2 regions of the Pseudoalteromonas sp. SaAl2 genome follow, and region 2 is predicted to be linked to the other one. Evidence: predicted binding sites of a transcription regulator. Region 2 holds the regulator's gene; the other holds the start of a gene.

Region 1 (15,209 bases), 280 kb from region 2:
AGTTAAAAATTAAATGTTGAGCTTTCACTGAGCCTGATGAATACACGTAAAGCTGCTGGCCGGCTTGTTGCTGCGCAACTAAGAACTGGTAGGCATCTGGGTATAAATGGCCGGTAAAATCGCCATTTTCATAGCCAGTTTGCCAAATCAGGCCTTGTAACTGTTTTAATGGGGTGATTTTTTTATCGTCACGGATCCATTCCAGCAAAGTGTTAATTACCACATCGATGCTGGCATTCGGCTGATCAATAATCGCTTTTACGGCAGTAATTTGCTCTGCTACCGCACTTTGTGTTTGTTGAGCTTTTACAAATTCAGGAAGTTGTGCGGCGGCATACGGAAATAGCACCTCTTTAACAAACGAAATACGGGTGATTGTGCCTTCAATATCGGTCAGCAGCGCTTTGATCATGATTCTAATCCTACTAATTTTAAGCGTTCTAATTCACATGAAAATAAGAACTCAAGGCCTTCCAATTGACGGCGAACTTCAGCTATTGTGCGACCCACAACATACAGACCATGACCACGAATAAGCACACCATGTTCAATAGGGATATGTAGATGATGATCGCTGACTAATAAGCTGAGTCGGTCAATGTCTTGGTCGTTATCAAAAATTGGAATGCTTAAGGTGTCTAAATGCGAGGTTATGCCGGTTAATGATTTTTGCATTTCGTAGCCGTGTAAATCTAGGCTGTGGCCTTTAATAACTCGAGACAATACAGTCGCGGCGACAGAGTGTGTGTGCAATACATAATTAGCTGAAGGAATTAATCTATACATGCTTAAATGCAATTCAGTCTCGGCCGATGGCTTGGCTGCACTAGCACTGCGATTACCTGCGTGATCAAGCTCAATAAAGGTATGCGACCCTAATTGGCCTTTATCAAAACCGCTGGCAGTCACTACAAAGCCTGTATTAGTTCGTGCTGAAAAATTACCACCTGTGGCAGGTACCCAACCACGTTGACTGATCCATTTTCCTGCTTCTATAAGTTCTGAAATAGCGGTATTGTTATGCATACATTCCCCATACTGTTTTAGACGGCTATACTTCTGTTAAAAGCAATGATAGCATCGCTTTGGGCGCAAAACCATCATTAAGGGTAACCAGTGTTTGAAAGTAAATTGCCAAATTTAGGCACCAGTATTTTTAGTCAAATGACCGCTTTAGCAAATCAATTTAAAGCAATTAATTTATCGCAGGGTTTTCCTGAGTTTGATGCGCCAGAGTTACTTAAAAAACAACTTAATCATTATGTACTTGAAGGCGTTAACCAATATTCACCTTCATCAGGTGTACCGCGCTTGCAGCAACAAATCGCTCAATTGGTTAAGCGTAAATATGCAGCTCAAGTAGACGCAGCAGAGCAAGTAACAGTTACATCAGGGGCGACTGAGGCACTGTTTGTCGCCATTCAAGCGTTAGTGCGCAAAGGTGATGAGGTCATCGTATTTGACCCCGCGTATGATTCTTATCAGCCTGCGATTGAACTGGCTGGTGGCAAGTCAATTAATATTGCGTTGCAGGCTCCAAGCTATGCAACTGACTGGCAAACGGTAGCTGCGGCTATTAACAGTAAAACGCGGGCTATAATTATTAATACCCCACACAACCCAAGCGGTAAAACGTTAAAGCAACACGATATAAACGCCCTGAAAGCCTTGGTCTGCAAGCATGATTTGTATGTAATAAGTGATGAAGTATACGAGCACATTACTTTTGATAACCAGCCACACTTAAGTGTGCTACGTGATGAAGAATTGTTTGCCAAGAGTTTTGTGATCTCAAGCTTTGGTAAAACCTTTCACAGCACCGGCTGGAAAATGGGCTACTGTATTGCCCCAGCAGCACTTACGTTGGAGTTTCGTAAAATTCACCAATATGTGACCTTTTCAAGTTTTACGCCTGCGCAACATGCACTCGCCGATATGCTAGAGCAACAAGGTGAGCATGTAGATGAACTCAGTGAGTTTTACCAACAAAAGCGCGATGTGTTGAGCAATGCTCTCAAAGATAGCCGCTTTACTATTTTGCCTAGTGAAGGTACTTACTTTTTACTACTTGATTACAGTGATGTATCAGATCTCAATGATGTAGAGTTTTGCCACTGGCTAGTAGAGCAAGCTGGGGTTGCAGCTATTCCACTGAGCGTGTTTTATCAGCAACCAAGTAACGATAAAGTGATTCGTCTTTGTTTTGCTAAAAATGAGGCCACACTATTACAAGCGGCGGAGATTTTATGTCAACTTTAACCATAGCACTGATACAAACATCGCTTAATTGGTTAGATAAAGATGCTAACTTGACGTATTTTAGCAATAAAGTAGCCAATATAGATAAATCAGTAGAACTTATATTATTACCAGAAACATTCGCCACAGGGTTCGCTATTAACCTTGATTGCGCAGAGCCCGAAAATGGTACCGTGCTTAATTGGATGATTGCGACAGCCAACTCAGTCAATGCGGTGATAGCAGGCTCGGTGCTGGTGCAACAAGGTGATAAAAAAGCTAATCGCTTTTATTGGGTGTGGCCCAATGGTGAGGTTAAATTTTACGACAAGCGTCACTTATTTTGTTTAGGCAAAGAAGGCAACTTTGTGAAAGCAGGTGAGCAACGCGAAGTGTTTACTCTCAATGGTTTTAAAATTCTACCGCAAGTGTGTTACGACTTACGTTTTCCGGTATTTCAGCGCAGCCGTAATGATTACGACGTGATGATCAATGTAGCCAATTGGCCAGCAGTACGACGCAAAGTGTGGGATACCTTATTAATGGCCCGTGCAATGGAAAACCAATGCTATGTCATAGGTGTTAACCGTATTGGTGATGATGGTAATGGTGTTGCACATAATGGCGGCACAGCCGTGTATGATTTTAAAGGTGATACATTAGCTCAAGCAAAGGACAATGAAAGCTCTGTTTTGATCACGACACTTGAGAAAGAGCCACTTGAGGCATTTAAACAAAGTTTTCCTGCGTATTTAGATGCTGACGAGTTTATTTTGGAGTGTTGAAATAAAGTGCGGAGAAACACTCCGTAGCTTGGGTTGAGTATTACGAAACCCGAGGAGAAAAGAACGCTGCGAATAGGAAGGTTGTTACTTCAATTATCACCCTCCTTCATCGGTGTAAAGGTTACGGACATAAAATGATAGGCTTTTTAGACTGATATTTGTGTCAAACGTGGGGATAGGCTTGCTTACGTCCATGTAATCAACCGCTTCGCGGCGCTTGCAGCGGCCTAAAATGTTCCAGACATTTTGTCGAACCCTGGTCGAGGGTTCTCACCCGCCTTCAGCCATTTTTAATAACAAAAAAAGCCCCACAATAAATTGCGGGGCTTTCTTCGTTATTAAATGGCGGAGAAGGAGGGATTCGAACCCTCGATAGAGCTACAAACCCTATACTCCCTTAGCAGGGGAGCGCCTTCGGCCACTCGGCCACCTCTCCGGCGCATAAACTTTTCATTTTGATAGTCGAGTGAACCACCAAAAAGTAATAATGGTGGAGAGATAGGGATTTGAACCCTAGAGGGGCTATAAACCCCTGCCGGTTTTCAAGACCGGTGCATTCGACCACTCTGCCATCTCTCCGTTGGGAAAGAATAATACGCAGGTGATTGAGGTGTGTAAATAGGAAAAAAGATCGTTTGCTGGTTTTTTGTTCTAAAAAGAGAGTTTTTTTCTAAAAGGGGAGAGTTTTAATAGTTTTAAGAAGAGGTTGCAGCAAACGAGGGAGCTAAAGAAGTGTCTTCGTTTAGTGGTTGGGTGTTTGCTGCACCGCTAAAATAATCATGGTTGGGTGATTATTTGTATTGAATTACGCCGCCTAATGCGAGTGCTTTGCTGTATCGGTTGAGTCTAGCAAGCATTTTAGCTTTGCGATTACTTGATTTTACGGCAACATGGGTTGCTGCATTTTCATTTAATGTGTTTACTGGTTTCATTACTTTTGCTCCGGGTTATGTCTGTTTTGAGAACGGGGCTATTTTGACGTTAAATTGCACAAAAATAAAACGATAAAAAGTAAGGTGAACAGATAAGAAAAACTAATGCATTTTCTTGTCATTAACATGCGGTTAAGTTTCGTTTTTAAGTGTATTCTGCATAATTATGTGTTTTTGATTGTTGCTAAGACGCTTTTTGTGTAGGGTTTTTATAGGATTTATATTTTTTATATGCATTTCATAATGAATAAAGTGACTATTTATTCAGATTAATTTATTTTTTGTTTATATGTATTTTTACATAGTGATATAGGTTTGCCTATCAATGCTAATAATAATTAAGCCGAGTACGAAAAAAAATCATAAAAAAATGTGCATGTGGTTGTATAAAGAGTGCGAAAAAAGACAAATACAATTAGATATGTTTATCACCACTGGTAATTTTGCAGCAGACTGTGCGGCAATTGCAAAATTAGCAAAGCAGCATACGCGCGTGGTTGCGGTTGGGGGAGATGGCACATTGCATTTGACGGTCAATGGGTTAATTAATAGTGAGTGCTCGCTGGCGTTATTACCGCAAGGCACAGGCAATGACTTCGCTCGGGGCTTTGCTTGTAATATAAGTGATTGGCAAAATAGCATTTTTTCACTAAATGATGAGCCTATCGATATAGGGCAGATAAATGACCGCTACTTTATTAATGTTGCAGGGGTGGGGTTTGACGCTCATGTAGTTAAATCCTTGCAAGGTAAGCCTGCAATGTCTTCATTTGGCTATAGCTTTGCGGGGTTTAAACATTTACTCAGTTATAAACCGCATCGGTTGGTGGGTAACTTTGCAGGACAGTCAGTATCTCAGATTAATTTAATTACTGTGTTTGCTAATCATCGTTTCTTTGGCGGTGGGTTAGCCATTGCACCTAAGGCACAATTAAACAACGGCTTACTAGAGTGCTATGCTATGAGCGCGGGAGGGATGTTAGCAAATTTATATCACTTTTTGCGTTTACTATTACGTAATCACCACGGCATGAAGGGGCTTATCTATCAGCAAGTAAATAGTGCTGTCATCACAAGTGCTGGATTATTGATTGAAGCGGATGGAGAATTGGTAGGCAAAACACCAGCCATTATTACGGTTCACCCGCAGGCATTACGTTTCTGTACTCCTTTTAAGAGCAATAAAAAAGCGCCTAACAAGTAGGCGCTTTGGCGTTAGTTGCGCTATTGCGCATTCTAACTGGGGATGGAGCTTTTTTGTTGCAATGCTCTTGCTGCCAAAAAAAGCGTTAATACGTTTTGTTGGAGTGAGTACTATGGCATTACCAAGTAGTACTAAACTAAATCCTAAAAAGGTGTTGGCCTGCCAAATGAAACCTTCGAACAATGTGCTTAATGTCACAGCTACAAGTGGAAATAAAACGATAACGTAGCTTGCTCGTTCTGGGCCAATATTTTTAAGTAGTGCAAAATAGCAAGCAAAGGCAATAACAGTGCCAAAAATGGCTAAATACAGTAGTGAGTACCAATAGCTTGCTGGCGCTGAAAAACTCAAACTAGCGTCACTTAATAGTAAGTAGGCTAACAAGCCAACAGCGCTGTATAACATACCCCAGGCGTTGCCTTGCATTACGCCAATATGTTGTTTTGAGTTACGTACGCTTACCATGTTTCCCAATGAAGCCACAAAGGTGCCTGTAAGGGCAAGTAGTAAACCGACCAACACCTCATTATTCAAGTCGAATTGCTGTAATTGTGGCCAGAACAAGCAACCAATACCTATTACCCCGAGTAATGCACCAAAGTAAATGCGTTTAGCTATGGGCTTGCCAAAAAATAATCGGGTATTCACTATGTTCATCAAAAGTAATAATGAAAATGCAATTGAAGCCATGGCTGATGTTAAATGGTTTTGTGCCCAATACAGCATTAGGTAATTTAACCCGAAATTACATAATGCTAATAGAGCGAAGAAGCCATGATCTCGCTTATTGTAACGCATAGGCAGCTTCTTAACGCTTACCCATAACCACATTAAAATGGCGGCTAAGCCAAAGCGGTAAAATAGCGAGGTTTCAACTGCTATATCACCTAATTGAAATTCAATTGCGAGCCAGGTTGAACCCCAAATTAAAACGGTGACAATGTAAAGTGCGATACTTTTCATGGCTTTTTATCCAATGTGTTGACTAAGTGTGTATTCTAGTGCGCATGTGTATACTTAACATATACAGAAAACCATAAATGTAACCTATACAGATTTAGGTTCGTGAGGCCGTGCGATGTCATTAGTGATCAGTAAGAGTAAGCAAGAATTTTTATACCAACAGGTGATGCAGTTAGTTCGCGAACTGTGTGATCAAGGTACGTTGCTGCCGGGTGAAAAGTTACCTTCTCTGAGAAAAATGGCTGACAAATTAAATGTCAGTATTCCAACAGTTAAATTGGCTTATCAATCTTTGGAGTCGCAGGGATTGGTTGAGGCACGCGAAAAGTCAGGTTATTTCTTAAAGTCTGTTGCTATGCAGTCAGCCAGACCTAAGCGGGTTAAATTAAGCCGTGAGCCAGTGTCAGTTAACATGCAGGTATTAATTGAGCAGGTTTATGACGCTATCCATCAGGCAGATGTGGTGCCTTTTGGTATTGCAAACCCAGTGGCAGCTGCGCCGACCGACAAAATGCTTGCTCGGACTATGCGCCGAGTTATGTCGATGGCAGGTAGTCGAGCAATTAATTATGGGGCGATTGATGGCTATGCGCCGTTAAAGCAGCAATTGGTTAGACGTTATTTAGATTTTGGTATTGGAGTTGATAGCCAAGAGTTGGTGATCACCAATGGTGCCCAAGAAGCATTAACCATAGCGTTAAAGTGTGTCGCAAAAAGCGGGGGATATTATCGCGATCGAGTCGCCATGCTATTTCGGCATAATTGAACTGATCGAAAGTTTAGGGCTAAAAGCATTGGAGATCCCTTTGTGTCCAGATGATGGGATCTGGCTTGATGATCTAAATCAGGCTTTACAAGATCATGATATAAAAGCCTGTGTGTTTTCAACGGCGATCAATAATCCGGTGGGGAGCTTTATGCCGGATCATAAACGTAAAAAGTTGGTTGAGCTGTTAGAATCACAGGATGTGGTATTAATTGAAGATGATGTATACGGTGATTTGCATTTTGGCGCTGCACGGGGCACACCCGCTCAAGCGTATTCCACAAAAGGCTTAGTGTTAACATGTGCGTCGTTCTCCAAAACAGCGGCACCGAGTTATCGAGTAGGCTGGTTGATCGCCGGTAAGTTTGCTGCACAAGCACGTCGTTTTAAGCGAGCATTTAGCTGTTCAACATCGTTGATCAATCAATGGACGTTATATGAGTTTGTTGCCAGTGGAGAGTACGAACGAAATTTAAAATTACTCAGACAAACGCTGCGCAGTAATAAGGAGCGAATGATCTGGTGTTTACAACAGACCTTTCCTAGCTCTGTAAGAGTAAGCGATCCGCAAGGTGGTTGTGTAGTGTGGATTGATTTAGGTAAAAATTACGATAGTGTAAAGTTATTTCAATTAGCATTAGAACACGGTATTAGCATCACACCGGGGTATATTTTTTCTGCAACCAATAAGTATCGCAACTGTATTCGTTTAAGTTATGGCCTACCGTGGGGTGATCGCTTGGAGCAAGCAATTAGTAAATTAGGAGAGCTGTTACCTTTGGCTAAAAAGTAAAAAAGCAGCAGGGACTGTTAAGGCCAAATGCTGCTAAAGGGATATCAAACTATATTGATTTAATTACTTTTCTTATAGCTAAATAGTTGGTAATTTTTAAGTTCAGGTACCAGTTGTACAAGTTGCAACTCTTGTTCTGCAATAGTTGAAAAATTTCCACACAATGCATCGGCACGCTTTTCAAGTTGATTGGCTTGTAATTCTACTTTTTGCTCTATTTGCGAGCCCATGTTTTCCATGCGTTGTTCAAATGCTTGCATATCACCACCAGAACCCATTAATTCAGATCCTAATGCCATCAATATACTGCCCATCGATTGCATCATGGCTGATTCTACAGCGCTTTCAATTTGCTCATCAAAGTGGCTTTCAAAGTTTTCACCAAATTCATTAAAGCTTTGCTGGCCCATGACGAAGGCACCTTGCTGATAAAATGTATTTTCTACTTCAACCTCAATATCTGCCATAAACTCATTAATGCTATCCAACCCTTGAATGTTAAACGCACTAGCGACTTCTTCAATGGCGACGCCCGCTATTTTTACACCTTCAAGCGCAATATCCGCAACTTCAGGTAGTTGGCTACGTAAGCTGTCTGAATAAGCGCTGATTGCTTGACGTTGTTCACTATCAAGGACAAGTGTTTGGCCGTCAATGATTAACTTGCCATTATTACTGAAAACCATACTGTGATTATCTGCGGTAAAAATTTCTAATTCACTTGGCCTGATTCGAACATCATTTTGAAATTCGACTTCACATGAATCACCACTAAATGAGATGTTGGTATCGTGATCGTCATGAGCCATTGCACCTGTAGCTATAAATAAAGAACCGACTAGAAGTAATTTTTTCATTTTTATAATCCTGCTAAGTGTTGAATTTAACTTTTGTTGATAAAGAGATATCAAGTTTGGTGCCAATAATTAAAATCATTTAAAAACAATGCTTTAATTGTTTTCAATGCTAAATGATAGAATTCTTTTATTTTAAAATTTACTATTAATTAGTCATTTTGACCAAAAATTATAAATGCATAAAAGATGTTTATCGTTTCGATAAAAAACTCTCACTTCCCAGAACTCAAATTAAGCGCTATTTATTCACATTACTGACATACCTTCTTTATAAGATAGAAGGGTGGCTGTATTTGATGCTTTTTTATACTTTAAAAAGCACTAAACTTTTTAACTTTACCAATGTCTGTACTAAGCTGGCATTGGTCTCAAACACTTTATGGAGTGGGTTGTGGGTAAGACATTTAGTTACGATGCGCTAGATGATGATTTTGTTGAAGATGAGTACGAAATGGTTGGGCGCAATCAACACGACAAAAAAAAGCAAAAGGTGAAGAAAAAGTTGGAAGACTACCTTGAGCAAAAACGCTTACGTAAAAACTTAGGCGATGATGACTTCGATGAGTATTTAAACAACTAATTTTATTGATTTTTCAGCCGTTTAAGACTGAGCTAAAGGCTGCTAGCGAGTGCAAGCAGCCTTTGAGTATTAGTTTTTTAAATTAAGTGCTTGTCTAATGCTGCTCTCTATTTGCTGTGGTTTAGTAAATGGTGCAAAGCGTTTTATTGCATTACCCTCTTTACCAATTAAAAATTTAGTAAAATTCCACTTTATCTTACGTGTTAAAAACCCAGGTAAAGCAGATTTTAAATGCCTAAACACAGGGTGAGCGTGTTCACCGTTGACATCGACCTTGCTCATTATTTGAAAGTCGACGCCATAATTAATTAAACACTCTTGTTTAATTTGCGTTGCATCACCGGGTTCTTGTTTGCCAAACTGATTGCAAGGAAAGCCAATTATCACTAGGCCTTGTTGGTGGTACTTTTCATGCAGTGCTTGTAAGCCAGCATAGTGCGGGGTGAAGCCGCATTGGCTTGCGGTGTTGACCACAAGTACAACCTTGTCTTTAAAGTCATTAAACTCAATAGATTGCCCTTGCAGGCTGGTGGCGCTAAGCTGATAAAAGTCATTCATGTTAAAGATTTTTTTATTTTTGTTTGTCAAAGTTTATCCTGTGTAGCGACAGACTTAAAGCCTAATTTTTAGTCATCAGAAAAACTAGCTAATAAGTATTCAATTAGTAATCGAACACGGTACGGCATTAAATCTTTGCGTGGATACACCAGCCATGATGCATTATCGGTTACTTGGAATTCATCAAGTAAAGTGACTAGCTGACCTTGTTGTACGTAGGGCTGAACAATATCACTGGCTAAGTGGGCAATACCCAAACCTGCCAAAGTAGCGCTGAGTAATGCTCTTGGGTGATTACTACGCCAATTACCATTTATTTTTACTTCTTTTAAGTCACCTGCAAAACTAAACCGCCAGCGCTTACCCATGGCAACTAAGCAATTGTGATTTATCAGTTGTAATGGTGTGGTGGGAGATGTGTGATGCTCTAAGTATTCAGGGCTTGCAACTAAGGTCATTACCCGTGGGCATAGTGGTCGGGCAATTAAGTTTGAGTCTTGCATGCGACCAAAGCGAATTGCTAAGTCAAAACCTTCTTCGACTAAATCAACATTACGATTGTTAAAGTCCATATCTACCTCGACTTCAGGGTAACGCTTTACAAATTCAACAATTTTCGAGGCCACATTGGTTGCGACAAACTCACCTGCACCCGTAATACGAATAAGGCCTTTTGGCTTGCGCTGCTCACCTTGCAATTGGGTGTTGGCATCAATTAACTCTTGTTTAATTGCTTTGAGTTTGATGGCGTATTCACGCCCGGCGTCGGTGAGACTAATTTTGCGAGTGGTGCGTTGAAATAATACTGAGCCTAAACGGTTTTCCAATTGCTGAACCTGACGGCTAATATGGGATGTTGAAACTTCCATCGCTTTTGCGGCGTGAGTAAAGCTGCCATGCTCAACAACATGTAAAAATTCATCTAGGCCTTGCCACATTATTTTATCTCATAAGGTAAGTAATATAAGTATATTGCATTAATTATTGCAGCTGTGCAAAAGTGATTGTCTGATTCTCGTCTTTAATTTAGCGTTTAAACACTTACAATTACTTGGTCACCAAAAATATATTATTCAAGCATTGGAGCAAGCATGTTAAATTTTAGTTTTGTAAACCCAACCAAAATCCATTTTGGCGAGCAACAAATCGCGAAAATTAAAAGTGAAATCCCAGCAGATGCCAAAGTACTAGTTACTTATGGTGGCGGGAGTATTAAAAGTAATGGTGTTTACGATCAGGTTGTTGAGGCCCTTAATGAGCATACTTGGTTTGAATTTACAGGCATAGAGCCAAATCCAAGCTACCAAACATGTATGAAAGCAGTTAGCGTAGTAAAGGAAAAGCAAATTGATTTCATCCTTGCTGTGGGTGGTGGGTCAGTTATTGATGGCAGTAAATTTATAGCTGCAGCAGCAAATTATGATGGTGAACCGTGGGATATTCTTGCTAAGGGCGGCGAAATTAAATCAGCTATTGCTCTGGGGGCGGTATTAACGTTACCGGCGACCGGTTCAGAATCAAACGGCAATAGCGTTGTTTCGAATCTTGAAAGTCACGATAAACTACCATTTGCGAGCCCCTTAGTGCTGCCAAAATTTGCAGTACTTGACCCTGCGGTAACTTACTCGCTGCCAAAGCGTCAAGTAGCTAATGGGATTGTTGATGCATTTGTGCATACGATGGAGCAGTATTTAACCTATGATGTAGGCGGCAAGCTGCAGGATAGGTTTGCTGAAGGTATTCTTATGACCTTAATGGAAGAAGGTCCTAAAGCATTTAGCGAGCCTGACAACTACCAAGTGCGTGCTAATATTATGTGGTCAGCGACAATGGCGTTAAATGGCCTGATCGGAGCCGGTGTACCTCAAGACTGGGCGACTCATATGTTAGGCCATGAAATGACGGCAGTCTACGGGCTTGATCATGCGCAAACACTAGCGATTGTTTTGCCTCGTATGATGGCTGAACAAAAAGAGGCGAAGCGCGGTAAAATTTTACAGTATGCGGAGCGTGTTTTAGAGCTTGATATTACAGATGAAGAAGTGGCTATCGAGCAAGCAATTGCAGCAACAGAAGCGTTTTTCCACAGTGTTAATATGCCAACACGTCTAAGTGATTATGGACTTGGCGAAGAAGTTGCTGACAAAATCGTTACGCAACTAGAGCGCCATGGTATGACTGCCCTAGGTGAGCGAGAGCAAGTGACGTTAGATAAAAGTCGAGCAATTTTACTCGCCAGCGTTTAACACTCGTTTAGTTTAATATCAAAAATAGACCCATACCGACCAGTGTAGTGTAGTAAATATTGTGTGTTTTATACGCGACAATTATTGCAGCAATGGCAGCACTAAGGTATGGGTTTTGCCAATCAAGATTAATACCCTCCTCATTGACGAATACAATAGGTACCCATATTGCGGTAAGCACCGCAGGTGCACTAAAACTCAAAAATTGCTGCATTTTAGGACCTACTTTAAACGGTAGAGCGTGGTGCAAAAATAAGTAACGAGTAAAAAAGGTAATGCACGCCATCAGTAAAATAGTGGTCATCATAAGCTATGCTCCAATCGGCTTTGTATACGGCTGATCATATAACCTACAGTCATTGCGGTTAATGCCGCCGCCACTAACCATAATTCAAAGCCTTGGCTTTTTAATAGAGTAGCAAAAATACCTGCAGTAATTACGGTTGCTAATGTTGCTAGGTTTTTTATACCAGGAATAACTAAGGCGATAAAGGTGGCGGCTATAGCGAAGTCTAGCCCTAAGTTAGTTAAGTCAGGTAGCAGACTACCGGTAACAATGCCGATAAAAGTCCATAGATTCCATGCTATATAAAAACTAAACCCAGCGCTTAATGCATAGATCAATCGTGTTTTTGTACGATAGGCCTTACGGTGATGAGAAAATGCAAATAGCTCGTCAGTCAGAACAAAGCTAACTGGCAAACGCCAACGCAAAGGTTGGTCGATTACTTTATGGCGAATTGCTAAACCGTATAAAAAATGCCGAGAACTAATTATCAAAGTGGTAAATAAAATTGTTAGCAAGGGTGTGTTACCTGCTATTAGTTCAATGGCAACGAGTTGCGCCGACCCTGCGAATACCAGTAAAGACATAGCTTGAGTTTCAATTGCAGTAAAGCCATTTTGTACGGCTAAGGAGCCACATAATATGCCCCATGGGATCACAGCTAAACACAGTGGTAACATGTCTAAAAAGCCCTTTACTAAAGCGCGTTTTGTACTTAGTTTCATTATTGTTATTTATTATGAAGTTTATATTGGTAGTCTGCCATAGATCAATTAACTATGAATAGTAAAGATGCTAACTTAGTGAAAGTTTGGGATAATAATATTTTTATTTAAAGGGGTTGAGAATGGATAAGCTTAAGGTGTGGGATGGTTTTATTCGAAGTTTCCATTGGTTATTAGTTATTGCAATTGCCACTTTGTATTTCAGTGCTGAAGAAGGCATGCTCGAACTACACTTTGTTGCAGGTTTTTTTACTTTAGCGTTACTGCTTACCCGTTTAATTTGGGGGGTAATTGGTAGTAAAACTGCAAAACTCGCTGCACTTATTCATTCTCCACTGGCTGCCATAAAGTCATTTAAGCTTGGCGATACTAAGCCTGGACATGGGGCCGCTGGTAGCTATATGGTTATCGCATTTTTTATTTTGATTTTGACACAACTTATCAGCGGCCTAATGACCACTGACGACATTTTAACTGATGGACCGCTAGTACAATATGTATCGAGTAATATTGTTGAGTGGGCAGGTTGGGTGCATCATAGGAATTTTGATTTACTTTTCTACGCCATCATTTTGCACATTAGTGCGATTGTTATATACCGTTTAAAAGGCAAAAAGCTCGTCAAAGCGATGATCACAGGCAAAGCTGACGCTGAGCAAATGAACGAGCACAGCTCAGTAACTAAAGCACCTTGGGCTGCATTTGTCATTTTTGTAGTGCTATTGATTGTATTAATGACAACATGGGGTGCAGAGCCTTTAAGCTATTTATTTAGTTAAATTTTCTTTGAAAAGATAATAAAAACGGCGCTAAGAAGCGCCGTTTTTATTATTCAAATTGTTTATTAGTCTTTAAAAGACTTATGGCAATCTTTACAGCCTTTAGCCCAAGGGCCAAATGCTTTAGCAATGGCTTTTTTGTCACCACTTTGTGCCGCAACGGCTAATTCGTCAGCGTATTGCTGAAAAGTTGCGGCTTTTTTCATAAAGGTTTCGTTGTCACTCCAGATAGCCGGTAATGCAGAAGTATCACCTTTATCCGAGCCCTCAACAAATGCTTCCCATGGCATTTTCGATAATGCAGCTGCGTTATTTGCACGGTGCTTAAAACGCTCAGCATCAAACTCTACCTTACCTTTTAACATGTCGCCCATGTCACCAATTTGTACTCGGATCATAGAAAACGCTGCTTGACGATATTCGATTGCGTCTTTTGGCTCTTCAAATGCTGAATTAGCTGATGCGCCAAGTGTAAAAGTTGATAGGATAGCTCCTAAAAATACCTGCTTAAATTTCATTCCTTTTGCCCCTAAATAAATAATTTATTACCTGAATAGCTGTTGTATATCAGCACGTCAGAATATTCAAGTATATTGCGGTTAAACTTAACTGTTATTGAATTCAATGATTAAGGTTTAGGTTAGTCATTTATATCAATATCTGCAAATATCATTCCTCTGCGCATACTGCGCGTGGCTAGGAAGACTTCACCAAGCAGTGACATAAAAGCACAGATTAATAAAGCCATAGCGCCGACAAAGCAGCTGCCTATAGTCACCCCTAAGTTAATGGATTGGATGTGCGACAAAAATAATAACATGACCACTGCACACACTAATACTGCACTTAATACGCTTAAGCTAAATGCGATGTGAATACAGCGAGAACGTTTTAACAGGGCTCTAAGTTCGGTGGTAAGTGATAGGTTAAAATCTTCATCGATGCTTACTTTTAGTTTACGCTCAAGCTGGCGTGCGCGATCGGTGATACGCGCTAAGCGATTTGAAAGTACGCCTAAAGTTGCAGCGATCCCTGTGATCAAAAAAACCGGAGCAACGGCCGTTTGAATTACTTTGGCCATTGTTAATATGTTAATAACTTCGCTATCCATTTGTTTCCTTTTACTAAGTCTATGCTCTAATGTTTACAAAGCTTTACAATTAGTGAGTTTCTTTAAAATTCATAAATTACAATGATTTGCGATTTGTTTTTGATGCTTTTTGTGATTTTATGTAATTAATATGTAACTGCGTTGTTGTCAAACTTTGCTGTGTAGCTTTATATTAGGTCACGAAATGTAATTTTTAACCTACGTTAGACACAATAATACATAACTCATCCAGGGGAAACCATGTCTAGAAATCTAATAAAAAAAACAGCTGTTGCAACTGCTGTAACCAGCGTATTAATCGCAGGTGCTGCTAGTGCAAATACATTAAATCAAAGTGCGCTTAAGCACGTCAGCTATACACCTATTTCACAAGCCGATGTAGCAGA
Region 2 (15,209 bases):
GCCAGCACCATTGAGCAAGCTCAGCAACGGCAAATAGGAATAGAGGAGCTGCGTAAACAAATTACCTTGTTGTCTGATACAGTGATCAATGCCGAGCAGCAATTAAGTGCAGAGCAAGCAACGTTAAAAAGGCAGGTGCTGGTTGTGTTTGCGATAGCGATTAGTTTGTTAGTTATTTTGGCTATTGGTGTTTATATCGTTCAACGAAATCAGGTACTTAACCCCTTAAGGCAACTTCGTGATGGTTTTGCTTTTTTAATCGAAAGTAATGAACTTAAAAATATAGAAAGTAATAACCCTAAAACAGAAGTAGGGGAAATTGCCGCTTATTTTAACTTGTTAATTGAGCGGCAACGCGGCGAGGCGGATGAGCGCGCACAAATGCTTAAGGTAATAAATGACTTTATGCAGGAGATGAGTGAGCATTTACATACTATTAGTCAGCAAACCAATGATAGTCACCAGCAAGTTGAGCAAAACCAAGCTCTATTGAGTAATATTCAGCATATAGGCGACCAGGTAAATAATATTAATAGCCAAGTAGCGGATAATGCAAAGCAAACATATGCGGCTATGGAACAGAGTTTAGGTTTTGCAGAAAACATGCTCAGTGCCAGCTCTCATACTCAACAGCGTGTTGATGGTGGTCTCAAAAGCCTGCAAGAGCTACTAAGTGGTGTACAAGATGTAGGACAGGTTATTGAGGTTATTCGCACCATTGCAGAGCAAACAAATTTATTAGCTTTGAATGCGGCGATTGAATCTGCACGTGCAGGTGAGCATGGCCGAGGTTTTGCGGTAGTGGCAGACGAAGTACGTAAGCTTGCTCGTCAAACACAGGGCTCGTTGAGTGATATAAACGATCAATTAAATTTGTTAAGCGAAAACTCGACTATGGTATCGACTCAAATATCAGCACTTGCTGATGATGCTCAGTTACAAACGGATAATGCGCAGGATCTTAAACGTAACTCTGAAGGAGTGGCCAGCAATGCTCAAGATGCTAATAAAGTGGCGTTTGATGCAATGGAGTTGGCTAAACAGCAAAATGCATTATTAGAGAATTTTAGTGAGTCGATGCAGAACATGAAAGGGCAAGTCAGTGAATCAAGTCATTTAGTCGAAGATATTCATCAACGCTTACAGCAACAGATGCAAACCATTCGTGGTAGCTTAGGGTTATAAAATTTATAAGCAGATTAAAGTTTAATGCCTTTAATCTGCTAACAGAAATTACATCATGGTGTCTTTTAAGTATTGAAATAGCTCTTTATAGCTTCGAGCTGGCTTTTCAGCTTTTACTTCTTTCGCTGCGTTTCTTACTAGTTGACGCATTTTTTGGCGCTCAAGGGCCGGATATTGCTCAATCGTTTCATTGATTAGATCATCGCCTTGTACAATTAAGTCGCTGCGTAACTGCTCAATCTTTTTGATCATTACTTCGGCTTGATTGTTTTTATTAAGCATAATATCGATGATGGCTTTGATCTCATCGATATTTTCAACGGTACGTAGCGTTTTAGCGATGTAATTTAGGTGACGGCGATAAGCATCACTTTTATTACTGATCTTATCGGCAACGACCATCGCGGCTTTTAAATCATCATTGAGAGGTAAGCGCTCGCGTTGCTTTTTGCCCATTTTTGCAATATCAGAACCTAACTGATGAAACTCTTGCGCATCACGCTTAAGCTCACTTTTCGATACGTAAATAATTTCTTCTTCAATTTCAGCAGGGTTGCCTTTTTTCTTCGCCATGGGGTGCTCATATAAGATCGTTAACTGGAACCATTATACTTGATTCTTTTAATGATTAATATTAGCTGATGCAATGCACTGGGTGTGTTAGCATTTAAACTATATTAAAAGTGATAGCCGCGCAGGACCTACGAACATGAAAAGCCAACAGCAAGATCCTATTTATACACAAATTTCTCAAGTAAAAGACGCCGTAGCAGAAGTGTTAGAACACGCAAAAAAAACTGGGTGCAACAGGTGCTGAAGCGGCCATGTCGAGCACCTCAGGTTTATCTGTCAGCACTCGCATGGGCGAAGTTGAAACCATTGAATTTAATCAAGATGGCGGCTTAGGCATCAGTGTTTATGTCGGCAACCATAAAGGCTCTGCTTCTACAGCAGACCTAAACCCGAAAACTTTGCGCACTGTAGTTGAAAAAGCCATCGATATTGCCAAGTTTACTTCTGATGATCCGCATAACGGGGTGGCAGATAAGGAACTATTAGAGTTTGCACCGCTCGATCTCGATTTATATCATCCTTGGGATGTTAGTCCAGAGCAGGGTATTGAGCTTTGTCATAGTGCAGAGCAAGCTGCGCTTAATGCCGATGAGCGCATTGTTAATTCAGACGGAGCGAGTTTTTCATCTCACCAAGGCCTGCGCGTGTATGGTAACAGCCACGGTTTAATTGCTGGTTACCCGCGTACGCGACATAGCATCAGTACTATGGTTATTGGTAAAGATGGCGAGCAAATGCAGCGTGATTCAGCGTATACCCTGTCTCGTGAACAAAGTGGTTTGAAAGATGCTGCAGCAGTAGGGCTTGAGGCCGCAAGTGAAACGTTAGCTAAATTAAATAGCCAAAAATTGGGCACGATGAAAGTGCCAGTTATCTTTCGTGCTGATATTGCTAATTCATTATTTGGCCATTTAGTATCTGCAATTGGTGGCGGTGCTTTGTATCGTAAATCGAGCTTTTTAATGGACAGCCTAGGTACGCAAGTATTTAGTGATGTTGTTAATATTTCTGAGCGTCCTCACCTTTTAAAGGGGCTCGCATCGACACCTTTTGATAGTGAAGGGGTGAAGACCATTGACCGTGAAATTATTCAAGGCGGTGAATTACAAACTTATCTATTAGCCAGCTACGCAGCTCGAAAAATGAATATGACGCCGACAGGTCATGCCGGTGGTATTCATAATTGGCTTGTTGAGCAAACTCACCAAGACTTAGCACAGTTACTAAAAACCATGGGCACAGGTTTATTAGTGACAGAATTAATGGGGCAAGGCGTAAATACTGTAACTGGCGATTACTCACGTGGCGCGGCAGGTTTTTGGGTTGAAAATGGTGAAGTACAATACCCTGTGAGTGAAATTACCATAGCAGGCAAGCTGCAAGATATGTTTAAAGCAATTGTTGGCTTAGGTGGCGATATAGAACGCCGTGGCGGGATTCAAACAGGCTCAGTGCTGATTGAAGAAATGCAAGTAGCGGGAAGCTAGCCGTAAGTTAAAGGCTATAAACTACATGACTAGGTTCTAGGGCCTAAAACCTAGTTCCTAGAGCCTAATACCTTTCATTTATAAAAACACTTTACCTCAACTTAACTTTAGGTTTTAAGCTAGCTTTAACTACTTAAATAAAGGAATTTTATTATGTATTTAGAGCACGTAAATTTAGTTGTTGATGACGTTGACGCAATGCTGCACTTTTATAAAGCAGCATTTCCACATTGGTATATCAGAAGTCAGGGTAAAAGTGCTTGGCATGGGAAACCACGACAATGGCTGCATTTTGGCGACGATTATCACTACTTAGCATTAAGTGATAATGGAGAGCAAAGAAATCGAGACTTAACTGGCCACCAGGTCGGCTTGGCACACTTTGCATATGTTACAAATGACATCGCAGCTGTTATTAATCGTTTAGAGCTTGCGGGCTACAGTATTGATAAAGCAGGCGCAGAAAACCCTTTTCGTAAAAATGTGTATTTTATTGACCCTGCCGGTTTTGAAGTTGAGTTTGTTGAGTACCTCAGTGACATACCCAAAGAGCGTAATAATGATTTTTGATTCAACACTATTAATCAAGGCTGAAGCGAGTTCCTACGTTATATTGCCATGTAGGAGAGCGCTTTAGCGCCGAAACGTTGGGCACGGGGTTTAAACCATAAACCCAACCTAGCAGCATGCTTTAAGATTTATTCATATCTTTCCAGCTGGTTTTTAGGCTATTGGCAAAGGAGATAAACTTTTCTTTAATGGTACGTTTTACTTTGATCTCTACTGAACCGAGAATCACTTTACCTTCTATAGTTATAGTAGGGCCATGAAGTTTGTTAAGCGATACAGATTTGTTTTCAACACTGCCAACAACACTAAATATTTTAGACACCACATTCACATGTTCTGGCACGTATATCTCATCGCTACCTAATAAACAGTTAACGTGTAAAGTAATGTGCTGGTGTTGAAATATTGCATCGGTAAAATCTAATTCAATCGAACCCAATAGATTCGTTATATGAATTTCTTTGGGTACGACCCATTGGCCACTACGTTCATTGGAACCTAATATACTCCTTAAGTGTAATGCTTCGTCTTGGCTTTGGTTACTATAGTGAGGACTAAACTGTGCACGCTTTTCATTTTGGTAACTAGTATCAGCTTTTAAATCTAAATCACTTACTAGCTCCATTAATACTAAGTTATCTGTTGCGGCCATTGCTTGGTCTAAGCGACGTTCGAATGCTTCTGCAGATATAATCCCATGACTGTAGTTATAGATTAATTGATCAATAACTTGTTCGCGTACTTGTTCGATTGGGCGATCTTCTATTTTAACTGTCATGATGGTATCCCTATATAATGGCTGTATTATTTTTCTACTTCGATAACTAAAGCAAAGCTCAGGCCAATAATTAACTTATTAAAATTCAGTTGCTTATTTCCCACTCTCAATTTTTTAATAGTAATATTAACGACAGATTAATAAAAACAACGACTAAATGGTAAATCTGACACAAGCAGAACAAATTACCGAATTGTTTGTAAATTATTACCAAGTGAATATCGCTATAAAATACCACCTCACCATAAGTCTTTGATTTAAATAAAATTAAAAGTTGGCTTGATGTTCGCATTAACCTAAGTGTCTTTAATCAAAAGGAGAAAGATTATGAAAACATTTAACAAATCTATGATTGCGGCTTTAGTTCTTGGTACAACAGCTATGGGTGCACAAGCAAGCAGCTGGGAAAATGAAAGTAAAGATGCTTGGATTGATGGTAAGGCGGAAACAGTTCTTTTAATGAACACTAATCTTAACAACTTTGACATTAACACTGACGTAAAAAATGGCAAGGTTGTGCTAACCGGTAAAGTCGAAAGCGACTTAGATAAAGAGCTTGCTGAAGAGCTTGTATTAAGCCTTGATGGTGTAAATGATGTTGATAACGAACTGACTGTCGTTAAAAATGTTGATACCGATCACAAACGTATGAAATCTGATGTTGATGACACTGAAAGCGATTTGACAGACGCAAAAATTAGTACTGTGATCACGACACGCTTCTTATTTAATTCAGAAGTTGGCGGTACAGATATCGACGTAGATACTGATAAAGGTGTAGTTACACTTAAAGGTACTGTTGAGTCAGAAGCTGAAAAACAACTAGCGATGAAAATTGCTAAAAATGCTGAAGATGTTCGCAATGTAGTTGATGAGCTAACTGTTGTTGCTGAATAATTACTTATTATGAAATGCCCAGCTAGGCTGGGCTTTCTTATGCATTTTAACAAATTGGCAAGGAGCGATAACAATGGATTTAATACGAATTATCTTATCAGTGTTGATCCCACCACTTGGTGTTTTTTTACAAGTTGGTTTAGGGGCACAGTTTTGGATTAATATTTTGTTAACATTACTAGGGTATATTCCTGGTTTAATTCATGCGATTTACATAATCGCCAGACGTTAATTAAGTCTTTGCAATGCAAGTCTTACAAGGAGGAACTATGGAACATGTACAAAAGGACTCTCAGCAAAGAAAAGCTGAATGTGCAACGGCTTTATGGACAGCTAAGCAGTGGAAGCAATTTATGGATTCATGAGCAAGGATTGAATGTAGCACGATGGATGTGACAAGGATTGAATGTAGCACGATGGATAAGTGACAAGGATTGAATGTATCACTATGGATTAGTGCAAGGAAGAACAAACTATATGGTTAGCTGTTGTATCAGTAGTTTTAGGATAAATTAGCGGATAATATTGTGGTTTCACATGGATAAATAAGGAGATTACTAGGATGGTAACTATCAAATCATAAGTGCATGCTTATCTAATGAGAGCATGCACTTATGAATACTTCTTAAAACGATTTAATTAAAAAGAACCTTGAACCTAAATAAGTAACCAAGTCGCAGTACCTAAAAAGGCGAATATACCAACAATATCTGTGATTGTTGTTAATACAACACTGCCTGCGAGTGCAGGATCAATTTTCATTTTTTTAAGTAGTAATGGAATACTAGCACCCGCAATACCTGCAGCAACCAAATTCATAAACATAGCAAACGCTAAAACGCCACCCAGTTTAAAAATCCCATTGCCAAATAGCAACAACACCGGCTATTAAGATAGACCAAACCATACCGTTTATTGCACCAATTGCGAGCTCTTTTAACATTAAAAAGCGTTGGTTTGTTTGATTGATGTGACCCACAGCAATACCGCGGATCACTAAAGTTAAAGTTTGGCTACCTGCAACGCCACCCATTGAAGGCACTATGCCGTTAAGTACCGCAAGGATTGGCAATATGGCCAAGGTATTTTCGAAAAAACTCGCTACGATAGCGGCCAGAAGAGCTGTTAATAAGTTTACACCTAACCACACAGAACGCTTCTTCGAACTTTTTAATATGGGAGCGAAGGTATCTTCTTCATCATCAAGACCGGCTAAGCTTAACAAGCTGTGTTCAGCATCTTCACGGATTACATCTACAATGTCATCGATTGTGATACGGCCAAGCAAATGGTCATTATCATCAACGACGGGTGCCGATATCCAATTGTGTCGCTCGAATAGTTGGGCAACTTCGCTTTCATCCATGGCGATTGAAATTGATTCGCAGTCTTCATCCATTAAGTTGCGAATGATTTTGTCTGGCGGGTTAGTTAAAAGCGTTGTGAGTGACATAGCACCGAGAAAACAATTGTGTTTATCTACAACGTATAAGTCATCGGTACCTTCAGGTAACTCTCCGCGTAGGCGTAAATATCGAAGCACCACATCAATTGTAACGTCAGGACGAATAGTCACCGTATCCGTATTCATAAGAGCACCAGCAGAGCGCTCTTGATAAGAGAGAGCTTGTGTTGCACGCTCTCTATCTTGGCTATCCATGGCCCCAACTACGTCTTGGTAGACGGTATCAGGTAGACTTCTTAAAACCTCCCCTAAGTCATCATGACTCATGTCTTCTGTCGCCGCAGCTATATGCTCTGGCTCCATTTGCGCGATGATACCTAATCGTACGTCTTCAGAAAGCTCCTCTAAGACATCACCTTGTACATCAGGATCAACTAATTGCCAGAGTAGTTTACGGATCTTGTGCGGGGAAGATTCGAGTAATAATGCTGTGTCACAAGGAGCTGTTTTTGCCAACATTCGCCTAACTTGAACAAATTGACCACTATTGAGTGACTTGGTCACTTGTTTTAGTTGTTGTAGTGGGTAATCTTGTTCAAAAGCTTCAGGCATTGGCGTCCTTAGGTTACAAATTTTATTGGGTAGGGTGATAGTAAGCTAGAATTTTTTGCTTTCCTATCGTTATTTAGTTTAACGCAATTTTAAAAAAAGTGCGCTATTCATGCTCATGAAAGCGCTGTTCGATTAGCTCACCTATTGCCGCTAATGCCGGCTTGGCGTCTGGCCCTTCACAGACTACTTTAACTTCTTTACCTTGGCTGCTTTCAAGTAGCATTAAAGCTAAAACGCTGTCACCAGCAGCTTGTTTATCGTCTTGATATAAGGTAATAGTCGCGTCAAACTTCAGCGCGAGCTGAGCTAAAACGCTGGCAGCTCGTGCATGTAATCCTAATTTATTTTTGATTAAAAAAGTGTCTTCTAAATGCATATCAAAGCCTATAGCAGATATTATTCTTGTTCACGATGACGGATTTTTACATTGCTATGACTCATTGCAAAACTTTCACCTATAGTTTGCGCCAAGTAGACAGAGCGGTGTTGCCCGCCGGTACAACCAATAGCAATAGTTAGATAGCTGCGGTTATTACGCTCTAAGTGAGGCAGCCAAGTTTGTACAAAGGTCTGAATCTGCCAAGTAAACTTTTGTACTATGCTGTGGCTAGCTAAATAGTCTTTTACTGGTTGATCTAGGCCTGTAAGTGGCTTTAGCTCAGGCTCCCAGTGTGGGTTTGGTAAAAATCGGGCATCAAATACGTAATCAGCTTCTTTAGGGATACCGTGCTTAAAACCAAAAGATTCAAAAGTGATAATTAACTTTTTATCTTTTTTACCTAAAATCTTCTCACGAATTGATTCTGCTAATTGGTGAACGCTCAACTCTGTTGTATCAAGAATAAAATCAGCACGAGTGATCAATACATCAAGCAATACTTTTTCTTGTTTGATGGCTAAATCAAGGGGCAGAGAATCTAACGATAAAGGGTGCAAACGGCGAGTTTCAGAAAAGCGTTTGATCAGCGTTTGGTCGTCACTGTCTAAATAAAATAAAGTTGGGTTTGCAAAGCCAGGTAAATACTCAAGAATGTCATTAAACTCTTCTTGTTCTTTTGGCAGATTGCGCACATCAATACTAACTGCTGTTTTATCATAGTTATCAGAAACGCTTCGTACGAGTGAAGGCAGCAAGTTCACAGGAATATTATCAACACAATAATAACCTAGATCTTCTAATACGCGAAGGGCAACAGATTTACCAGAACCTGAACGCCCACTGATGATAATTAACTCCATGTAATGACTCCTTCACTTTCCTAAGACAGCTCGACAATAACTTGGTATAAGTCGTGGTCAGATTTAGCGCTACGTAATTGTTTACAAAAAATCTTTATCGTTAAGTTTATCAGCAATTGTGGCCAAGGTCTTTAAATGAAGTTGGCTGTCACCATCAGGTACGATGAGTGCCACAAATATATCTACAGGACGGTTATCAATCGCATCAAAGTTAATGGGCGTTTCGCTCACTAGTATCAGTGCTAATGGAGTATCAACACCCGTTATTCTACCGTGAGGAATAGCAATTCCACGGCCAATACCTGTGCTACCTAATTTTTCTCGATTAAGTAACGAGTTAAGAATTTCTTGTTCTGAAAGGTGAGGGAGTTGTTCATGAGCCAACTGGCTAATAAATTCTAAAATTCGTTTTTTGCTATTAAAAAGGACCGCAGCTTTACTGCAGTCCTTACAAGTAAGTGAACTTAGTTTCATAATATTAGTGTCGAGCGTGCTTCTCTTTGTGTTTGATAACTTGACGGTCTAGTTTATCTATTAGGGCGTCAATCGCAGCGTACATGTCTTGATGTTCGGTTGAAGCAAATAAATCAGCACCACTGAGGTGTATTGTGGCTTCTGCTTTTTGGCTTAGCTTTTCTACGTCTAAAATGACGTGCACGTTGTTTATATGATCAAAGTGCCTTTCAAGCTTTGCAAACTTATTGTGTACATAGTCTCTAAGTGAATCGGTAATTTCTACGTGACGACCAGTTAAATTCAGTTGCATAAGCATTTTCCTTCTTTGTTTTTTTACGCCTTAAATCAAACTCTTTCTTTGATTCGACGGTGGAATAGCCAGTGACTCGCGATATTTTGCAATTGTACGTCTAGCTACTTTGATACCTTGCTCTGCCAATATATCTGCAATTTTGCTATCACTCAATGGTTTCGCTGAGTTTTCTGCGCTAATTAATTTTCTAATTAATGCGCGGATCGCTGTAGATGAACATTCACCACCGTTTTCAGTGCTCACATGGCTTGAGAAAAAATACTTTAACTCAAAAATCCCTCTTGGGGTGTGCATGTACTTTTGCGTGGTAACACGTGAGATGGTTGATTCATGCATCTCTACCATTTCAGCAACATCGTTTAATACCATAGGGCGCATTGCTTCAGGGCCATGCTCAAAGAACCCTTGTTGCTGTTGAACGATACAGTTGGTTACTTTAAGTAATGTGTCATTACGGCTTTCTAAACTTTTTATAAACCACTTTGCTTCTTGCAAGTGGGAGCGAATAAATTGGCTGTCGCTACTCGATTTAACCGAGCGAGACATAGCTGCATATTGGCTGTTTACTCTAATTTTAGGCATGCTATCGGGGTTTAACTCAACAACCCAACGGCCTTTAATTTTCTTTACTGAGACATCTGGAATAACGTATTCAGACTCTTCACGTACGATGCTATCCGCAGGCTTTGGGTTTAGACTGTGGATGAGTGTCATCACTTCTTTAAGTTCATCTTCCTTAAGCTTAGTCTTTTTCATCAAAGTGCGATAGTCACGACTGGCCAATAAATCGATGTGTTCAGTTAAAATCATTTTTGTCTCGCTAATCCAAGGAGTTGCGGGGTCAAATTGATTTAGTTGAATACATAAACATTCTTGCAAGCTGCGTGCACCAATACCAATTGGGTCAAACAGTTGAATACGTTTTAAAACGGCTTGCACTTCATCAAGCTCAATTTCTTCTTCGTTATTATCTTTATTTAGGCTCTCTGCAATGTCTTCACAACTTAGAGTTAAAATACCTGACTCGTCGATAGCTTCGACAATGGCAATAGCGATCGCCTCGTCGGTCGGACTAAATGGGGTGAGCTGTAACTGCCACATAATATATTCATGCAAGGTTTCGGTTGAAGCACCTTGATAAATAGATTCATCTTCAGGCATCGGGCCTGATGAGCTGGCAGGAGCAGCACTCATGTACTCATCCCAGGTCACATCCATAGCCATGTCATCACTTACTGTGTCTTTATTAAGTGCTTCGCTGCTTTCTTGTTCGTATTCGCTGGGTGTTTCATCGGCTGAGGCACTTACTGTGACATCGTCAGTGTCTTGTTTTTGTTCATTTTTGCCAGCCGTTTCATCACCAAACTCTTGCTCTTCGACCTCAAGTAATGGATTGCTGTCGAGTGCTTCTTGAATTTCTTGCTGGAGATCCAATGTACTTAACTGCAATAAGCGAATTGCTTGTTGCAGTTGTGGTGTCATTGTAAGTTGCTGGCCCATGCGCAGCTGGAGTGATTGCCTCATTTATCTCTAACAATCCTTTTATTGTGTTGTCATAATTTAGTTTAGCAGATAGTTAGCTGAGTGTTGCTTTATAGCCTAAATTGCTCACCCAGATATACATCGCGAACTGTTTGGTTGGCAAGTACATGCTCAGGAGTTCCTGATGCAATTAACTCCCCATGAGAAACTATGTAGGCTTTTTCACAAACATCAAGGGTTTCTCTTACATTATGGTCGGTTATTAGTACACCGATGCCACGGTTTTTAAGGTGCTCGATAATCTTCTTTATATCTAACACTGAAATGGGATCAACACCAGCAAAAGGCTCATCTAATAGGATAAATTTAGGATTTGCGGCTAAAGCACGCGCAATTTCAACACGGCGGCGTTCACCACCTGACAATGCCATGCCTTGACTATCACGAATGTGTTGAATGCTAAATTCATCAAGTAGGCTATCTAAGGCTTCTTCACGGGCTGTTTTATTTAGCTCTTTACGGGTTTCTAAAATCGCCATCAGGTTTTGGTAAACGGTCAATTTACGAAAAATAGATGACTCTTGTGGTAAGTAGCCAATACCCAAGCGAGCACGGCTGTGCATGGGTAATAATGTAATATCGTTATCATCAATACTAATTTTACCTTTATCGCTGGGCACTAAGCCAACAATCATATAAAAAGTGGTGGTTTTGCCTGCGCCATTAGGACCTAGCAGACCAACAATACTCCCAGCGCTAACTTCTAAGCCAACACTTTTTACAACTTGGCGGCCCTTGTAGCTTTTTGCTAAAAACTCGGCTTTTAATGTACTCATGGCTGGCCTTTTGATTTTTTGCTATCGACAGGTACTAAAATTGTATGCACGCGGTCATTTGAGTCTTCGCCTCTTTCAGCACTTATTAGCTGCTGTTCCATATCGTAGGTGATGCTTTTAGCGTTAATTTTTTGCCCTGCTTGGGTTACTTTCGCATTACCTATTAAAGTTAACAGGCGCTTTGCTACATCGTAACGAACTTCATCAGCACTGGCGCTCATTAGAGTGCCATCGGTTTGTTTTTCTTCAAAGTATGCAGGTTTGCCTGTGGCCACGAGTAACTGTTTATTATCGCCTAAGTCTTCACGTTTATGTACTTCGAGGCGATCTGCTTTAATTCGGCGGTTACCATGGATAATTTCAACGTTTTTTTCAAAAATACCGACATTAGATTTAAGCTGAGCTTGTTGTTTATCAGCGCTGATTGATACCTGATCGGCCGGTGGTGTTGTATCTTGGGCAAGGCTCGAAAATGCAATGAGTAAGCTTGGAATGATAAATATGTTGGCTAGTTTATTGGTCATAATATATGGTTCGCGTATGGTTAATTAGTTCTATTACTTCGGCTTTTAAGTCGGCTTGTAATCCGCGCCCAGTAATTTTTAAATTAGGGCCGACCAACTCTACAGGTTGTTCTGAACTCATTGTTTGAAGTTCAATATCAACTTGGATGTTATCGGCATTAATGTGATCTATCATGGCATTATCTGTGAGATTTTTCGCCGTCACATTGCCTTCTAAAACCAGCTGGTTATTTTCATATAATGTGGCTTCAGCTGCATTAATTTGCCACATTTGTTCTTGATTATATAAGGTGAAAATAGGTTCTTCAAAGTACGTGAATCCTAACTGCTGATATAGTTCCATTTTAGCAGCGGTCACTTTGTGGCTTATTTTACCTTGCTCATCAAAGGCTGTTTGTTTTAATGCCACTGCTGTGTAGTCGGGCTTGGCAATAACATCTTCTTCAACGAGCTGTTGTGTGTTTGCTTGGTTAAAGTATGGATACCAAAGCCAAACCATACAGCCAATAAATAATACGCTTAATATTAAACGCGCACTATTCATGAGCTGGTGCCTTCGCTAGTCAGCGATTTGCCATTTTCTAGCATTAATAAATCAGTGAGTTCTCGCACTGCGCCAAATCCACCCGGTAGCATAGTGGTATAATGCGATACGCGTTTGATTAACGGGTGGGCGTCGTTCACCGCTACTGCAAAGCCAACTTGCTCCATGACTGGGAGATCTGGGCCGTCATCGCCAATATAGGCGATTTGCTCATCGGTTAAGCTCAGTTTATCTTTAAGTTCTTGATAGGCTTGCAGCTTATTTTCTTGACCTTGATATATATGTTGTACTGTTAGGCTAGTCATGCGCTGCTGAACTATCTGTGAATGACGACCTGTGATCACAGCAACTTCAAAACCACTGTTGATAAGTGCTTTGATGCCAAAACCATCTTTGGTATTAAATGCTTTTAATTCTTCGCCTTGATTACCTAAGTAAATTCGACCATCAGAAAATACCCCGTCAATATCGCAGATCAGTAATTTTATTCTTTTAGCGCGAGTTTGAGCATCTAAGCTCAATGGTTGGTATAAGTCAGCAAATTGCATTTTATAACACTCCTGCTTTGAGCAAGTCTTGCATATTTAATGCACCAATAGGGTGCTGGTTTTCGTCAATTACAATAAGACCGTTAATACGTTTACGTTCCATAATATTAAGCGCTTCGGCGGCAAGCATATCCGCAGTTGCCGTGGTGCACGAACGTGTCATGACTTCACTAATAAGCGTGCTATGTATATCGATACGTTGCTCTAAAATACGGCGTAAATCACCGTCAGTGAACAAACCATTGAGTTGGCCAAGGTTGTTTACAATTGCTGTCATGCCTAGGCCTTTGGCTGACATTTCTATTAAAGCGTCTTTAATGCATTGCGTGTCTTTAATAATAGGCGTTGAGGCACCATCATGCATTAAATCTTTTAAGCACAGTAACAAGCGTTTGCCTAAACTGCCGCCTGGGTGTGATAGTGCGAAATCGTCGGCTGTGAAACCTCGTGTTTCAAGTAGGGCGACGGCTATTGCATCTCCCATTGCAAGTGTTGCTGTGGTGCTGGCTGTTGGTGCAAGGCCAAGAGGGCAAGCTTCTTTAGATACTTTAATGCATACATGAGCATCAGCCCAATTTGCCATTGACGATGTTGGGTTGCTGGTCATTGCGATCATTTTAGCGCCAATGCGTTTAATCACTGGGATTATATTGAGCACTTCACTGGTTTCGCCAGAATTAGATATCAGCATGACTACATCATCACGGGTGATCATGCCTAAATCACCGTGGCTCGCTTCACCAGGGTGAACAAAAAAAGCTGGTGTGCCGGTGCTTGCTAATGTGGCAGCAATTTTATTGCCAATATGGCCCGATTTGCCCATGCCGACAACGATAATTCGGCCTTGGCATTGATACATCAACTGACAGGCCTGGTTAAAGTTTTCGTCTAGGTATTGAGCTATATCAACAAGGGCTTGACGTTCAATATCAAGTACTCGTTTTCCTTGTTCAATAAAATTTAACTGCGTCATTGTGTTGTCCAATTTATTCGGTATTAAGCTACTTGGCTAAAAATATAACCTTGATAAGCAACAAATGCGGCTAATAATAAGCCACCTTCAACTCTATTAATACGGCGTGCCCCACGAAAACTCAAGGACATAGCGATTAATGCGATGGTGGCACCTATCATAATTAGCGCGTCACGGTTTGCCGCTGAGGGGTCAATAATCGAAGGATTTATAATCCCCGCTAATGGTAAAACGGCTAGTAAGTTAAAAATATTAGAGCCAACAATATTACCCAATGCTAAGTCGTCTTCGTTTTTTAGCACCCCTGCAATACAAGCTGCAAGTTCAGGCAAGCTGGTACCGATAGCAATAATAGTCAAGCCGATGACTAAATCGCTTAAGCCAAAATACTTTGCAATATCAACAGCTGAACCAACTAAAAAGTGAGAGCTTAAAGGAAGTACGACCATGCCGACAACTAGCCAAAATAGTGCTGACTTGGTTGGAACATTATCTGGCACATCATCACAGGCTTCACTAACAAATGGGTCATCGGCTTGGTTCTTAGCGCGAATCGAAATTATGATAAGCCCAGCAATAAAAACAATAAATGCAATTAGTAGCGCAATGCCTTCGGCAAACGAGAAGTAGTTATCTGAAAACACATACCAAGCAGCAATCGAAATAAGTAACACTAGCGGCATTTCTCGCTTGAGTGTTGTTGAAGATACCGAAAGCGGGCGTAACAATGCGGTAATGCCTAATACCAACAAAATATTAGTGATATTTGAACCGACTGCATTGCCAA

Evidence for each region. The regulator sigma-54, encoded in region 2, starts transcription at its own class of promoters, with help from an activator protein. The targets are predictions, from matches to a motif close to GTTGGCACGNNNNTNGNNT.
Region 1: ACU8V8_RS15610 (YggN family protein) is a predicted target of sigma-54. The motif match lies at 8,587-8,605, and genes of this name have one in related genera.

The regions. Positions count from the first base shown of each region.
Region 1 is NZ_CM129605.1:3,303,202-3,318,410, reverse strand. Features, by position in the region: gene mtnC (acireductone synthase) at 1-412, opposite strand, end outside; gene ACU8V8_RS15655 (methylthioribulose 1-phosphate dehydratase) at 409-1,026, opposite strand; gene ACU8V8_RS15650 (methionine aminotransferase) at 1,117-2,259, shown strand; gene ACU8V8_RS15645 (amidohydrolase) at 2,247-3,023, shown strand; tRNA gene ACU8V8_RS15640 (tRNA-Ser) at 3,367-3,459, opposite strand; tRNA gene ACU8V8_RS15635 (tRNA-Ser) at 3,512-3,602, opposite strand; gene ACU8V8_RS15630 (hypothetical protein) at 3,815-3,955, opposite strand; gene ACU8V8_RS15625 (diacylglycerol/lipid kinase family protein) at 4,281-5,159, shown strand; gene ACU8V8_RS15620 (DMT family transporter) at 5,109-6,122, opposite strand; partial or broken gene ACU8V8_RS15615 (aminotransferase-like domain-containing protein) at 6,238-7,681, shown strand; gene ACU8V8_RS15610 (YggN family protein) at 7,741-8,538, opposite strand; gene ACU8V8_RS15605 (PA3496 family putative envelope integrity protein) at 8,930-9,118, shown strand; gene ACU8V8_RS15600 (glutathione peroxidase) at 9,188-9,676, opposite strand; gene ACU8V8_RS15595 (LysR family transcriptional regulator) at 9,745-10,614, opposite strand; gene ACU8V8_RS15590 (iron-containing alcohol dehydrogenase) at 10,768-11,922, shown strand; gene ACU8V8_RS15585 (AzlD domain-containing protein) at 11,930-12,229, opposite strand; gene ACU8V8_RS15580 (AzlC family ABC transporter permease) at 12,226-12,933, opposite strand; gene ACU8V8_RS15575 (cytochrome b/b6 domain-containing protein) at 13,056-13,712, shown strand; gene ACU8V8_RS15570 (c-type cytochrome) at 13,778-14,230, opposite strand; gene ACU8V8_RS15565 (DUF2721 domain-containing protein) at 14,353-14,823, opposite strand; gene ACU8V8_RS15560 (S8 family serine peptidase) at 15,064-15,209, shown strand, end outside.
Region 2 is NZ_CM129605.1:3,026,974-3,042,182, reverse strand. Features, by position in the region: gene ACU8V8_RS14385 (methyl-accepting chemotaxis protein) at 1-1,185, shown strand, start outside; gene yjgA (ribosome biogenesis factor YjgA) at 1,234-1,758, opposite strand; partial or broken gene pmbA (metalloprotease PmbA) at 1,895-3,245, shown strand; gene ACU8V8_RS14370 (VOC family protein) at 3,399-3,815, shown strand; gene ACU8V8_RS14365 (LiaF domain-containing protein) at 3,937-4,593, opposite strand; gene ACU8V8_RS14360 (BON domain-containing protein) at 4,921-5,490, shown strand; gene ACU8V8_RS14355 (YqaE/Pmp3 family membrane protein) at 5,564-5,722, shown strand; partial or broken gene mgtE (magnesium transporter) at 6,148-7,507, opposite strand; gene ACU8V8_RS14345 (HPr family phosphocarrier protein) at 7,611-7,883, opposite strand; gene rapZ (RNase adapter RapZ) at 7,904-8,746, opposite strand; partial or broken gene ptsN (PTS IIA-like nitrogen regulatory protein PtsN) at 8,767-9,220, opposite strand; gene hpf (ribosome hibernation promoting factor) at 9,225-9,512, opposite strand; gene ACU8V8_RS14325 (RNA polymerase factor sigma-54) at 9,543-11,039, opposite strand; gene lptB (LPS export ABC transporter ATP-binding protein) at 11,108-11,833, opposite strand; gene lptA (lipopolysaccharide transport periplasmic protein LptA) at 11,830-12,357, opposite strand; gene lptC (LPS export ABC transporter periplasmic protein LptC) at 12,347-12,901, opposite strand; gene kdsC (3-deoxy-manno-octulosonate-8-phosphatase KdsC) at 12,898-13,449, opposite strand; gene ACU8V8_RS14300 (KpsF/GutQ family sugar-phosphate isomerase) at 13,451-14,422, opposite strand; gene ACU8V8_RS14295 (calcium/sodium antiporter) at 14,446-15,209, opposite strand, start outside.